Regions from separate parts of the Leuconostoc sp. S50 genome, predicted to be linked through region 2. Evidence: riboswitches for the same ligand, from Rfam matches in the RefSeq annotation. Region 2 holds a riboswitch; the other holds the start of a gene.
What was found. Region 2 has a riboswitch for thiamine pyrophosphate ahead of IAE53_RS00470 (transcriptional regulator). Riboswitches for the same ligand answer to the same signal wherever they lie in the genome.

Region 1 (7,647 bases), 400 kb from region 2:
TCTCACGATCAGATAATTTTGAATCACCAGGTGTTGCAACAATCACTTCATAAAAATGCGAACCTTCCTGAACAATATCTTCCGCTATAATCAAATAGTGATTGTTGTTTAACCATGATCTGACAACATTCTCATCAGTATTTGGTTGTAAAATCAAAGTATTGTACTCATGTTTTTTTGACTGACCAGCTGACAAAATGTCTTGAATTAAAATGCCGCCCATGCCAGCAATTACAACTGTGTTAACCTTATCAGCTGTATCAATAGCGGCTAGACCATTCGCTAATCGCGCCTCAAGTTTGCCATTCAGATGTCGTTTGTTAATTTCATGTTGGACATTTTCAAACGGTCCCTGAGCAACTTCACCAGCTATGGCATGCTGGACATGATTGGTCAAGAGTAAATGTGCAGGTAAATAGGCATGATCTGAACCGATATCAGCAATTATTGCGCCTTGTGGCACGTGCTTAGCCACAGCTTCAAGGCGTGGCGAAAGATGAATACTATCCATAATGTTTCCTAAAAAAATTTTTTTACTCCTACAAGTATAGCAAAAAAGCCAGCTATGCGCTGACTTTCCTTATCCAAATTTTATCAGTAGCACACCGATTGCCATCGCCATAATACCAAATATTTGTGCCCGCGTCACTTGTCTTTGTGGTGAACGCCACCATCCAAATTGTGTGACAGCCATTGATCCAACGATTGAACCAAATAATCCCAAAGTCACCGTTACTCCTGCTCCCAGTTGTGGCACTAAATAGGCGGCTGCGAAAACAAACGCAGCGCCCAATACGCCACCAATGAACAACCAAAATGGCTGTTCATTAGCATGGAATGTTTTGGGTAAAAGAGACTTGTCACGAACCATGACAACCAAAAAAATCAAGATGGTGCCTGTCAAAAAAGAAAACACCGAGGCACCGACTGAGGAATGCATTAATTGTCCTAAGTGGCCATTGATGGCTTGTTGAATGGCTGAAATAGCACCTGCCACTATCCCCCATAAACGCCATAAATTCAACGCAACGGCGTTTTCATGATCTGTGTCACTTTTTTCTTCAACCTTAGCAAATCCTCGGCTCGCCAACACAACAGCAATATAAATACCTAAGAATAAAATCAAAATTCCCATCGATTTTAGCCAGGTTAAAGGATGTTGTTGTGCCCCAAAAAGCCCAAAAATATCAATCACTTCTCCCATCAAAACTTGGCCTAAAATTGGCAGAATAATCGTTTGGATTGCCCCTAATTTAGGAAACATTAAAATGTTAGATGTTAAAAAGAAGACACCCAAAATCCCGCCCAACCAAATCCACCACGGATTATGAGATAAAACAGTGCCAATAGGAACAATATGTTGACTAGTCCCAAAAAAGACGGCGATGAGAAATATTGTCCCGACTGTAAATGAAATTAAACTCGACCTAAATGGTGAACGCACCGCTGCACCTAATTTTGCATTAATAGCACTTTGATTAGCTAATAAGAATCCAGCAGCCAATCCAATAAAATAAAGCATCTCAATACAACTCCTAAACATAACTTATTAATTGCAACTCATGAATAATAAGTATACCCATAAGGACCATTTTTGCAAGCCAAACGACTTTCACCGCTTGCAGGCAAAAATGGATTGTGGTACACTCTGTTTGTGAGTTAATCACAAACAATTGAAAACACCAAAATCTGGGGTGCCAAACGGCTGAGATAATACCCATATAACCTGATCTAGATTATACTAGCGTAGGGAGATTTACTTTAATATTGATTGTATACAGACAAACTACCAATTCAGTCTGTTGTAGTATTTTTAATTGATATGATATCAAAGCCAATCTTCCCACGAAGATTGGCTTTTTGTATGTCTAACCTCATGGCGGTGTTTTCACAACAAATTCGGAGGTGTGCAACATGCATACAAAATGGTCACTTCGTGACGTCATCTTTATCGCACTCATCGCGGTGTTTTTCGGCTTTATTTTCTGGGCTTGGGCATTTGCTTATAATGTTATTGCAGCAATATTAACACCTATGGGTTTAAGTCCATACGCTAACGATGGAACAATTGGTCCATGGCTAATGGCTGGTCCAATGGCGGGATACATTATTCGCCGTGCCGGAGCTTCGATTATTGGCGAAACACTTGCAGGTACTATTGAAATGATTTTTGGCTCACAATGGGGTGTCATGAATATCGTTGCTGGTGCCATTCAGGGGCTCGGAACTGAAATTGGATTTGCTATTTTTGGATATCGACGTTGGGATAAAACTAGCTTAACAGCTTCTGTCATTACCGTCACAATTGTCACCTTTGGTTGGGACTTGCTTCGCAATGGCTATGCCCAATATTCATTAGGTCTGTTAGTTGGTCTATTTATCACACGCCTGATTTCATCGGCAATTTTTGCTGGTGTCATTGTTTACTTCACACAGAAGCTAATTGCTAAATCAGGTATTTTGACAACGCATCAATCAGAGGTGATCTCATGATTTCAAGTATTGCAGTACAAGTTTTGCCAATGACTGCCAACGAAAATGATGTGATTAAAATTGTTGATCATGTCATTGCTTATATTGATGCTAGCGGTGTTAATTACCAAGTTGGTGCGTTTGAATCGACATTAGAAGGCGATTACGATCAATTGATGGCAATTTTAGCACAATTACCAAAAGTTGCGGCCGAAATCACAGACATACCTGTAATGGTTTATAGCAAAATCAATATGGCGACGACTAGCGATGTACTTACAATAGCAAAAAAAACAGATAAATACAGATAAAGCGGTTTTTTCCGCGTACATAGGATACCATAAACCATGATTGTTACTTTAGAACACCTTAATTTAAGCTATGGCAAAACAAAAATTTTTGACGACTTGACATTGACCATTCAAGAAAATAGTTTCAACCTTTTGATTGGACCATCGGGTATTGGTAAATCTACTTTGTTAAAAATTATTGCTGGCCTGTTTCCTCAACTTAAAGGCACTGTTTTGGTTGACAATACCGCCATCAGCCAGCTACCAGCTAATCAGAGAGCGCAGTATGTTGGTTTTTTATTTCAAGATCCCGACACACAGTTTGCGATGCCTACCCCTTTTGAGGAATTGACGTTTACACTAGAAAACTTGCAAATTCCGTCTGATGAAATAGCTGAACGTGCAACAGCGGCGCTTAAATTTGTCGGCATCAAACAACTAGCCAATCAACAAATGAACACACTATCAGGTGGTGAAAAACAAAAAGTTGCTTTGGCAATTATTGTTGCGATGAAAAGTAAATTGTTACTACTAGATGAACCTTTCGCTAATGTTGATATGACAGCACGGCAGGAAATTTTAAAAAAAATAAAAACATTGCAGGCTGATGGTGTTTCAATTCTTGTTGCGGATCACGATTTTTCAGGCTATTCAGATATTGTCAACAATGTGTGGGAAATTCATAATCATAAAATATCAGCACTTGATCATACTCAATTTATTCAACGACTTCCAAAGCCACAACATCATACTTTTAAAACAATCAGTGAAGGGGTTTTTGAACTAAATCATTTCAAGTTATTGAACGAAAAAAAGACTTTGATAACGGTGCCACAACTTCTTATTGGCGCACCCGGAATTACCCTCCTGACTGGCGCAAATGGTAGCGGCAAATCAACTTTATTTAATGCGTTAACTAAATTGAAATCTTTTGATGGGCAGATAACTTATCAATCAAAAAATATTCAAAAATTAAAAGTTGCACAATATGTTCAAGAAGTGGCACTATCGTTTCAAAGCCCAGAGCGCCAGTTCCTTAGAATGACTGTCGATGAGGAATTAACATTGAGTTATCAACATAGTCAACAACGCGCATTTTGGTCACCCCAAAAAATTGATCATTTTCTCACGCGTCTTAACCTCCTCCATCTGCGGCAACACGTTGTCTATCAACTGTCTGGCGGTCAGAAGAAAAAATTACAACTACTACTGATGCTAATAGTCGGCACGCCAATGTTGTTGCTTGACGAACCAATTGCTGGGCTAGATGTCGCCTCCGTACGTGTGGTCGCTGAAATATTACAAGAACTTTCAACTCAAGGTAAACAGCGTTTTATTATTATTAGTCACCAATTAGATGCCCTATTACCAGTTGTTAATTATCATCTACACCTTGATCATCAAACATTATACTATCAGGAGCAATTTTAATGAATTCCGGTGTTAAATTCGTCTTTATTTTAATCGTCAGTATTGAACTGACCTTTATATTGAATGCGCGTATTAATTTTATAGTAGCCATCATTGCGGCAGTTTATTTAATGTTATCAAGATTAACATGGCAACGCTATTTATTGCTCGTGCTAATGCCTATTTTGCCCGTTTTAGGGGCGTGGACATCATTTAGTACGTATGGCACTCACAACATGGCAATTGTTATGGCGACCCGTATTGTAGCTTACATTTATCTTGGTGCCGCCTTTTCATTTACAACTAATATGGTGGATTTATTAAATACCCTAGAGCAAAAGTGGCATTTACCAACGACCTTTGTCTACGGATTACGAGGTGCACTGACATTCGTCCCCCGCGTCAAACAAGAAATCAAAACAATCCATATCGCTGCTCTCATGAGAGGTGAACACTTATCATTTTATTCACCGCAATTATTTTTCAAAGCGATTTTGGTTTCTCTGCAATGGTCAACTCGACTATCAACAGCAATGGTTTCACATGGTTTTACAGAAAACGCACCACGCACTCATTTTCAGTCAGTGGTCATCCAAAAAAGAGACTGGCTAATAGCTGTCAGTCTCTTGGTGTTTTTGCAATTGATGATTGCATATCTTTAATGGGTGCAAACGTTTTGCGATGAATTGGCGTGATGCCATTCATTGCAATGGCTTGCAAATGTTCTTTTGTACCGTAACCGGCATTTCTTTCGAAACCATACCCAGGATATTTTAGACCATAGTCAGTCATTAAACGGTCCCTAGTGACTTTTGCCACGATACTAGCAGCGCCAATACTATTACTCCGTGCATCACCTTTAATGAGAAATTCTTGCGGGATATCAAGGTCCAACCGCATGGCATCAATCAATAGCACCTCGGCTTTCAGCTGTAATTTAGAAACAGCAATCGTCATCGCCATGCGAGCTGCTTCATAAATATTGATGTCATCGATGATGTTGGCATCAACCTCTCCAATGCCAACAGCCAGAGCCTGTGTCATGATTTTTTCATACAAATCTTCCCGCTTTTCAGCTGATAATTGTTTTGAGTCAATGACATCCATAACGTCGAAATGATGAGGTAAAATAACAGCTGCTGCAATTACTGGTCCTGCTAATGGACCACGACCTACTTCATCAATCCCTGCAATATTACGGTAACCTTGTGCCCAATATTGGCTTTCAATATCAAATCTGTGTAAAAATGCATCATGCTTTTCAGCCATCCTGTCTTGGTTTTTCTGCCAAGATTGGACGGCTTTTTGGACGCCCACACGTGAATCTTGCCGCCAAACTAATAACCGTTCATCATCAGGTAAAATTGTTTTAAGTTGTGTCTGAATTGCTTTTATTGTCTCACTCATACATCAATCAAATCCAGTGTAAATGCACCTAATTTATTTTTTCGCAAGTCGTTTAATAATCGTTCACTTGCCTTATCATAATCATCTTTGAAACCAAGTTTTGTCGTAATTGCTAGTAATACATCGACATTTTCTTGCTCGAAAATATCGGCCGACAAATGATAACGTTCAATCACGGCTTCAGGACGATACTGCCTGAAGAAAGCAATTAGAAAAAGCGCAGCGTCATCTTTGGCAAAAATTGTATCCTTGACAGCACCAGTTAAGGACAATTTCATACCGATTGTTTGATCTTCAAATTTTGGCCACAAAACACCTGGCGAGTCTAGTAATTCTAGCTTAGTTGGGGTTTTCAGCCAAGCCACTTTTTTGGTGACACCTGGTCGATCGGCAGTCGGTGCAACATTTTTCATCACTAAATGATTTAGCAACGTTGATTTACCAACATTGGGGACACCAGTAATCATTGCACGTATTGGTTGATCTTGGATACCACGTGCCAACTGGGCTTCTTTTTTTGCTTCAACAGCCCTTCTAGCCGCTTTAGTGACTAATTGCGGTGTGCGTGGATCACGCGTATCCAGCACCAAAACTGTATACCCCTGTTCTTCGAATCGCTTTTTCCAAGCCCGGGTTTGTTCTGGGTCAGCTAAGTCTGCCTTCGTCATAATCAACAATCGTGGTTTTTGACCAATGAGTTTATCAATCTCAGGGTTACGTGAGCTTTCTGGGATTCTTGCGTCAACCAGTTCAAAGACAACATCTACTAATTTTAAATTTTCTCGCATTAAACGGAAGGCCTTAGCCATATGACCAGGAAACCATTGAATAATTTGTGCCATTTTTGAGCGTGCTCCTCTTTATCGATCTGCAATATACATTGACCACGCTTCATCAAACGTCGTCATGCTCATCAAATAAGTCGTATTTTCTTCTAAATACTTAGAAATATCATCAAAATCTGTGCTTTGTTTAGGAAATGTAGAATCCAAAAAGGCGTTGTTAGCAAATTGCTGCACATCATCAGCAGCCACTGGATTACGATTGGTCATTAACCAATTATAAAAAGAGCGATCACTTTTTCTCATCTACTAAGCCTCCTTCAAATACAAATTGATCTGCTTTCATATCAATGATTTTGGCCCGAAATGTTAGCCCTTGTGTCGTTGGTAATTGACTCATATCAACAAATATTTCTTTTTTCTTAGGCATGATAGTCACATATTTTGGTGCATCATAACTTGACCGAACAAAGCTCATGACAGTTGATACAGGCAGCGATAAATTACCGATTGCTAATGATTTTGCTTTTAAAATAATATTCCCATTAGTGGTGACTTGCGGATCCAGCGCCATACCAAAGTTAAACTTTTGCCCTAAAAACTTGGTGCTGCCATACATCATAACTTGGTCTGAAACATCAAATGTGAAACCGCTATTGTCAGAATCGTTAAGGTAGTGGGCAACTAGGGCGTTAATTTGTTTTTTGTTTAATGTGATATCAAAGGTGGCATCCGATTTAGCAATTTTTGATTTACTATCAACATATTTAACCGGACCAGACGCTTGGTGAAAGAACCAAAGACTGGTCAGAACAAGCCCAGCTACTAATACCCAAAAGAGCCAAAACCAGATTGAACGGTTTTTTTTTGGTGTCATAACTGGTCGTTTTAGTGTTTGATTAACCAATGTTTTTCCTCTCGCTTCATAACATGAAATAATTGTGATGTCATATATTGATACCCTTTGTTATTCGGATGATAATTATCGTCCTTTGAAATCCAATTATTGTCAACGCCTGTTTGTCCCGTCAAAACAGCCGTCATGGTTTTCGTTGCATTTTTTTCTAAACTATCATTTTCAATTTGCTTAACAAGTTTTTGGCGTTGTGACTTTGTCTTGAATTGACCGTATGTCAAGTCAAACGAACTGACATAATAAGCATTACCATCTCGTGTTGCCAATTTAGCATTAATAGCATTGAATTTTTTAACATCATCATTGAAATCTTCACGATTAGCAAAGTGAACGTAGAGCGGATTATAGTTACCAAAAATAAAGATTGGCG
Region 2 (7,647 bases):
GCTGATTCAAATTATTCAACATGCCGAATCGGTACCAAGTCAACCAATCATTTGGTTTTTAGATGAGTTTAATCGCGGCTCACAAGCTGTTCAGGCCGAACTCATGAATTTAGTGTTACAACGACAGATTAATGATCTAATTTTGCCTGAAAATGTTTTCCTTATCTTGGCAGAAAATCCAGATGATAGTATGCATGGTTTTGAGACATCTGAATATGCGGTTCAAACTTCTGATGCCGCAATTAAGGATCGGACAACAAGATTAGTGATGAGCGTATCAGTGAAGGATTGGCTAGCATGGGCTGCTAAAGGTGACCAACGGCCAAATATTCATGATTTGGTGCGCAGATTTATCGCTGAAAATGCTGGTTTATTATATCCTGTTGTGCGTGAAGTTGATTTGAATCCGACCCCGCGTGCTTGGCAACGTGTGTCGGATAATCTTTTTGAATTGCTGAAGCAATCAAATCGTCAGCAAGAAGATTTATTATTTGATATTGTGGCGGGTGATTTAGGTCAAGTAGTTGCCACGCAATTTGTTCGATTTGTACGTGAACAAACGCCTAGTCTCACAGCCGAAGAGGTTTTTGACTCAAAGCCAGACGGACCTAAAGTACCTTTAAACATTCGTTCTAAATTTGAAAGTTATTCAGAAATTCAAAAAATGACAGTGATGAAAACATTGTTATTGACGGCAGATATGACACACGATAATAACGCTGCACGTTTTAGTGAATTACTACAATTGGTGGCACCAGATGGGCAATATGCACTGGTCAAGCAAATGACAAATGCCCCAATTTTAGATGATTTATACAATTCAGAAGAACACTATGCAAACGTGTTGTATCAACAAATTATGGACATTGCAACCAGATGATAACGCAGGATGAAACGGATAATTTAATATTAGGTGGTATTAAAACCTTGCTAGATGTTTCACCCCTATATGGCAACATTGTCATGAATTTAACCCGCGAAATGAACCTGTTAGCACCGCATCCTTTGGCATTAAAATGGCAAAATCATCGTTGGTACTTAGTAATCAATCCAGCTCGTTTAACAGAAAATTTCAGCACATACAATCAGATTGCGGCTGCATTGGCACATGAAGCACTGCATGTTATTTGGGAACACCCAGTTCGCTATGCTGCAACGCACCAAGCAAAATCAGTTGTTGATCTAGGAACTGATGTGGCGATTAATCAATATTTACCTAAGGAATTAGGTGAGTTACCAACGGCTGTGACTTTGCAAATGTTGTTTGATGTGTACGGCGAATGGTTTGCGCCTTATCAAGATTCGCAAACTTATATTGATTTAATCAGTCGTTTTGAAGATGATGTGCCTGCTCATGGTGACGTCGACGGCCACGGTGAGTGGGCGAGTGTTGGCGATGAGTCTGATGAGGCTAAATCGGCACTTGAACAAGTCATTCGTCAAGCTAATGAAGATGCACAAAAATCTGGGCGAGGTCACTTGGCTAGTGCTGTCATACAACAGATTTCCGCGGTGGTGGTGCCTAAAAAAAATTGGCGTCAAATCTTCAAAGCAGGGGTAAGCCAAGTGCCTAATCAAAAGCAATCATCACGCGCACGATTTAATCGACGCCAAGCCTATCGAATGGATTTACTTGGTGAAATTAGTAAGTACGAAAATGAAATTTTGGTATTTGTCGACAATTCAGCTTCTATTAGTGATAGACTAGTGGGTAAATTCCTAGCCAATGTGATGCAAATAACACAACAATTTGATGCTAAAGTCCGCGTGTTTTCATTTGATACAGCAGTTGAAGTGATTAAAAATATCAATCATTGGCAGCGCCGTGCTGGTGGAGGAACGGCATTTCTAAGTATTTTTGACTATCTAGATAAACAAAAAACACCTCGTGAGACGACAACAGTGATTATCCTAACTGATGGTGACGGTGAAACATCACCGATTATGTCACATTATCGTCGTGTTTATTGGATACTGCCAGAACAGCAACAACTCAGTTTGCCTAATCAAATTGGAAAGGTGTTGACCCTATGAAATTAAATCCAACAGATCTGAGTAGTTTTATTGCCAAAGACAATCGGTTCAAAAGAGCTGAAGCATTATTAACTGATCACTGGGAGTCCCTGTTATTAAGTGAGCCATGGGGCATGACGATGATGACGCGTTCAGATATTGTCTATGCAAAAGCATTAGTTGCATCAGGCGCTATTACACCCAGAGTTGATCTGACAACGTTTAAAGGCGTCCAACAGTTTATTCAGCGTAATGCAGTTCGGCTTTCACCAGATGTCGTCACAATGTTAAAGGAGCCATTCTTATGAAAATTAATCTTGTACTTGCACCAGAACAGTCAGTTTCAGAATTATTAGCACTTCAAACAGCGAATCCAGACAACGTGTTTTACCTCGGCAAGGTATCACAATTGGCTGGTTCGAATGTTTTGATTTTAGATGCACCAGAAATTGTCCAACAATTTCAACGGCCATTAGGCTTTGATAGTCGTTATACTAATGATCAACTAACTGGTCGTGTGATTCATCAAATTGCCTTTCAGGCTAAAGATGATAATGATAAACTAATTGGTAAGTTAGTAAATGTTGCCGGTGTTGTGGCTCAAAATGATAATGGCAAAGCAGATTATATGTTATGGACTTTTTGGCAAAATCACAGTCAATTAGCTGATTTTTTGAAAAGTACACAGTATCAGCAAATGATTAATTTGATGAAAAATCCTTACACCACAACTTATCAACGTGTTACAAGTGATTCGCAATTGTCACTGAAGCATCAAATGAGAGATGTTGATCCTGAATGGTGGGGTTGATTATCTGGTGACATTCGTTTACACTTATCTTGAATTAAATAAAATATCTGGGGTGCCAATCGGCTGAGAAATACCCATTGAACCTGATGACGTTAGTACGTACGAAGGGAGATATGTTGCACAAGCTAGTGTTTTTTAAATGTTGATTACTGGCCGTGAACGCATCTTCTTGGAGTGGGTTCGCGGCCTTTTTGTGTCCTACTATGGAGAAAACATGACAACCTTACAAACAATTAGAGAACAATTTATGCCTCAAATCATGGCTGAGCCTTTTGTGAAAGCTATTGGCAGTAATTCATTAACTCAGCAGCAAGCTGATTATTATACAGCACAAGATGCAAGCTACATTGAAGCTTTTATGCCCATTGTGAATCAAATTGATGAATCATTACATTTAACCAGGCCGACAAGCGACGATGAAGGACAAGCACACCTTAGTCTAGTGGATGCTGTTGCCCCAAAACCTTTGGATTTGGTGGGGCAATCTTATGTGAGCCACATGCGTTCTGCAGCTCAAAAAGGTGCTATGGCAGCAATTATGGCAACCTTACCTTGTGTAGAATCCTATTATTTTATAGCTAAAGCACTGGCACATCAAACAAACAATGGTTGGCAGCAATATTATGCCAGTAAACAATATCATGATTTGGTAACCTATTACTGGCAGATTGTTGACCATTCAGACAGTCAACTGGATGTCGCTATTTTTGAAAAATCATATCAATTTGAACTAAAATTTTGGCGGAATGCCTATGAAAAAGGGAGTCAATACTAATGACGATAAAAAATGTACGGACACAATCACCACTTGTTCTGACTTATGCTAACTTTGTTACCCCACAATTCGTAGCCAATGTCGTGAATGTTATTGGTGCTTCGCCTCTTATGAGTCGGGAAGTTAGTGAATTTAATGATTTATGTCAAATTGCAGATGCCGTTGTCATTAATATTGGTACGCTTAAGGCCAATGAACTGTCTGATATTGTAACGCTTTCAAAGGTCGCTAATAATTTAGATAAACCTGTTATCTTGGATCCAGTGGCAGTTGCAGTGCCCTTTCGTAGTAAGGCCGTGCAGACTTTGATGCAAGAAGGGCATGTTGATATCATTCGAGGCAACGCAGCGGAAATAGCGTGGTTTGCCGATATTGATTTTGACAGTCAAGGCATTGATGCCACTGGTAGTGGGGATGTGATTGCCATCGCACAATTAGCAGCAGAAAAGACTGGTGCCATAATTGCATTAAGTGGCGCCAAAGATGTTATTAGTGATGGTCATCATACTGCCGTCATTGAGACAGATGTGCCATTATTATCAACTAATGTGGGTACTGGCGATGCCTTATCGTCTGTGATTGGCGCGTTTGTAGCCGAATCACTCACTGTGGAAAATGTCACGTACGCGATGGCAACTTTTAAGTTAGCTGGGCTCAAAGCCAGCCGTCAAATTACGACACCAGGTTTTTATAGTATGCAATTGCTAGATGAACTTGCTGCAATTACAAGCGAGGAAGTAGCGACGTTTATGATTGAAAGTGTGCAATATTTATGAGCAATGAAACACCACAAGTATTAACAATTGCTGGTGCTGATAGTAGTGGCGGTGCCGGTATTAGTGCTGATTTAAAGACATTTGCTGCACAAGGTGTCTATGGTGCTAATGTATTTGTCGCTTTAACAGCGCAAAATACGTTGGGTGTTCAAGATGTTTTGATGACCCCACCTGATATGATTTGGTCACAAATGAAATCAATCGCTGATGATTTAGCGATTAAAGCAACCAAAACTGGTATGCTCGGTAACGCAGAGACAGTAGCGCTTGTTGCCAAAGGCTTGCAAAATTTTGATTTTGGTAAATATGTGTTAGATCCGGTAATGGTTGCGAAAGGTGGCGCAAAGTTGCTTAATCCTGATGCAGTGGCTGCCGTGAAAAGTTTATTGTTACCGCTGACAGAACTTGTAACGCCTAATATGCCAGAAGCTGAAATTTTAAGTGGTCAAGCGATTAATAATCGGCAAGACATGCAACGTGCAGCTAAGGCGATTCAAAAATTAGGCGCCAAAAATGTTTTATTGAAAGGAGGTCATGGGCAGTCATCACGTATTGAGGATTACGTCTTATTGGCTGATGGGACAGATTTCTGGTTGGCAAGTCAGCGGGTCCTTACGGCGCGTACCCACGGCACTGGAGACACTATTTCGGCAGCGATTACGGCACAATTAGCGCTTGGCAAAACTTTAGATGTGGCGATTTTGCATGGGAAAAGATACGTTGACGCCACAATTCGTGATGGCATTGCTGTTGGACACGGGCATGGGCCACTTAACCATGGGACCAAATTGGTGACAGAAGATACAGTTGAGGTACTTCATGACATTTAATCCGTTAATATTACGACGTTATTTTGTTTTAGGCACTCAAAATGTGGAAAACGAATCACAATTTTTTGATATTTTAACAACCGCTTTGAAATATGGTATTACTGCTTTTCAATATCGTGAAAAAGGTGATGGCGCATTAAAAGGTGCTGAAAAATACCGTGTGGCAGAGCGTGTACGCGATTTAACACGCCAGTATCACGTGCCTCTAATCATCGATGATGATATACCATTAGCTCACCAAATTCACGCTGATGGTGTACACTTTGGTCAAAAAGATGGTAATATTATTGAAAATGTTCGTGCTTGCAATGGCATGTTTGTTGGTGTTTCCGTGACGACGCAAGCTGATTTTCATCGTGTTCAAGGTGTATCGGGAATTGATTACATTGGTGTTGGACCAATATTTGCGACGAAGACAAAAGCTGATGCTAATCCACCAATTGGTCTCGAAGGACTGAGCGATATTAAGCGCATTAGCCATTGGCCAATCGTCGCTATTGGTGGTATTTCAAATGAAAATATAGATGATATTTATACGACTGGTATCAATGGCGTTGCTGTTATTAGCATGATTAGTGCAGCTGATAATGTCGCAGAGGCAGTGATAAAGTGGCAACAATATTCATAAAAATTAAAAGAGGCTCAACATGTTTAACACGTTGAGCCTCTTTAATCTGATTTTTACTTGACAAATTGTTCAGATAGCGACAAAAATTCATCAATATCTTTTTTAACCAAATCGGCACCAGCTTGCCAGAAATCTGGCTTAGTCAGATCAACACCTAAATGTTTTTGAGCTAATTCTTCTGATGTCATATTTGCTGTGTCACGAAGCAACGCAATATATTTATCCTCAAAATTATCACCATCTTTTTGTGCTTGTGCATAAATACCGGCTGAAAAGAGATAACCGAAAGTGTATGGAAAATTATAAAATGGGACTGAATCAATAAAGAAGTGCAACTTTGAAGACCAGAAATGTGGATGACGTGTATCTAGCGTACCATCAAAGGCACTTTTTTGTGCTTCATCCATCAATTCGTTCAGTCGTTGCGGTGTGACAACGCCATTTTGACGTTCAGTATAGAAAGCATCTTCAAATAAGAAACGCGCATGAATGTTCAAAAACATGGCAATAGGATTAGTCATTTTAGCGTCTAATAAGACCACTTTTTCAGCGTCAGTCGTTGCTGCTTTTACGTTAGCGTCATTGACAATAAGTTCGGCGAAAGTTGAAGCTGTTTCAGCGACATTCATGGCATACGCATCACGCCAGAACGGCAAGTCATTAAGTTGTGCAGAATGAAAAGCGTGTCCCAACTCATGAGCAATCGTTGCGGCATCATTGACTGATCCAGTATAAGTTAGAAAAATGCGTGATTCATGTAAATCAGGGACAGATTCCATGTAGCCGCCCGGTTGTTTGCCAGGGCGGTTTTCAGATTCAATCCAATTATTTTCAAATGCCATTTTGGCAAAATCAGCCATTTTAGGTGAAAACTTACCGAATTGCGTGATAATAAATTGTGCTGCTTCATCGTAAGAGACTTCTTTAGGGCTGTAGTCACCGATGTTTGTGAGCGGGGCAACTTGATCTTGCCAACCTAATTGCGAGAGGCCAAGCAAGGCTTTTTTACGGTCAAAGTAGGGCTTGAACATGCCTTTGTTGTTGTCAACAACTTGCCACATAGCCTTTAAGGTTTCTTCAGACATGCGATTCATTTCTAAAGGTTGCTCTAAATAATTTTGACGTTGATGTGCTTTCTGATTAGTTAATCGGAATCCAGCCAAATGATTCAGCGTGTCAGCAGTGAGATTTTCTGCATTACCCCACATTTTCTCATAATTAGTCATAATATTGGCACGCGTCTCATTATTTGGTTCACCATCTAGCATATTAAGCGCTTGACCAGCGGAAATTTGTCGTATTTTGCCCGTTTCGTCAGTGTAATTCATTGAGAGTGAAGCCGAAATAGTGTCATAGTGTTGAGACCATGCTTGCTGACCATCAAGATCAAATTGATTGATCAACGACTCAGTGCTGTCATCCAAAAGACGCTTGGCATCCGTACGTAGCTCTGTCAAATAGAAAGCAATTGGTGATAAGCGTTGTGTTTTAATGGCTGTAGCAAAGGTCGCATCATCTAATTGTAACAACAGCTTTTGGAAGCGGTTGAGTGGCGTTGAAAAAGCAACCCACAAGTTACCTAATTTATCAAAATGAGGTGCATAAACACTATTACCATAATCAACAGATGACCAACCATTAACAAAAATACCAGCTGTGCCAATACCGGCACTAATTGTTTGTGCTAAATCAGCTAAGTTAGCTAATTGGTCAAAATCTTTATCTTCAGATGCGCGGTATGCGTCAACTTTTGTCGCGAAGTCTTGTGTTTGAGAAGTGATGAGATCGTATTTTTGAGTGAGCTGCGGTGATGT

Region 1: another riboswitch for thiamine pyrophosphate. It lies ahead of IAE53_RS02460 (ECF transporter S component); the one in region 2 lies ahead of IAE53_RS00470 (transcriptional regulator).

The regions. Positions count from the first base shown of each region.
Region 1 is NZ_JACVUE010000001.1:512,986-520,632, reverse strand. It holds gene IAE53_RS02470 (class I SAM-dependent methyltransferase) at 1-511, opposite strand, end outside; gene IAE53_RS02465 (DMT family transporter) at 581-1,522, opposite strand; TPP riboswitch at 1,681-1,770, shown strand; gene IAE53_RS02460 (ECF transporter S component) at 1,915-2,493, shown strand; gene IAE53_RS02455 (thiamine-binding protein) at 2,490-2,783, shown strand; gene IAE53_RS02450 (ABC transporter ATP-binding protein) at 2,820-4,193, shown strand; gene IAE53_RS02445 (energy-coupling factor transporter transmembrane protein EcfT) at 4,193-4,834, shown strand; gene IAE53_RS02440 (ribonuclease HII) at 4,791-5,579, opposite strand; gene ylqF (ribosome biogenesis GTPase YlqF) at 5,576-6,421, opposite strand; gene IAE53_RS02430 (YozE family protein) at 6,440-6,667, opposite strand; gene IAE53_RS02425 (YpmS family protein) at 6,654-7,268, opposite strand; gene IAE53_RS02420 (SGNH/GDSL hydrolase family protein) at 7,250-7,647, opposite strand, start outside.
Region 2 is NZ_JACVUE010000001.1:109,558-117,204, forward strand. It holds gene IAE53_RS00450 (ATP-binding protein) at 1-880, shown strand, start outside; gene IAE53_RS00455 (VWA-like domain-containing protein) at 877-2,034, shown strand; gene IAE53_RS00460 (hypothetical protein) at 2,031-2,321, shown strand; gene IAE53_RS00465 (hypothetical protein) at 2,318-2,824, shown strand; TPP riboswitch at 2,863-2,951, shown strand; gene IAE53_RS00470 (transcriptional regulator) at 3,039-3,599, shown strand; gene thiM (hydroxyethylthiazole kinase) at 3,599-4,375, shown strand; gene thiD (bifunctional hydroxymethylpyrimidine kinase/phosphomethylpyrimidine kinase) at 4,372-5,205, shown strand; gene thiE (thiamine phosphate synthase) at 5,195-5,833, shown strand; gene IAE53_RS00490 (M3 family oligoendopeptidase) at 5,887-7,647, opposite strand, start outside.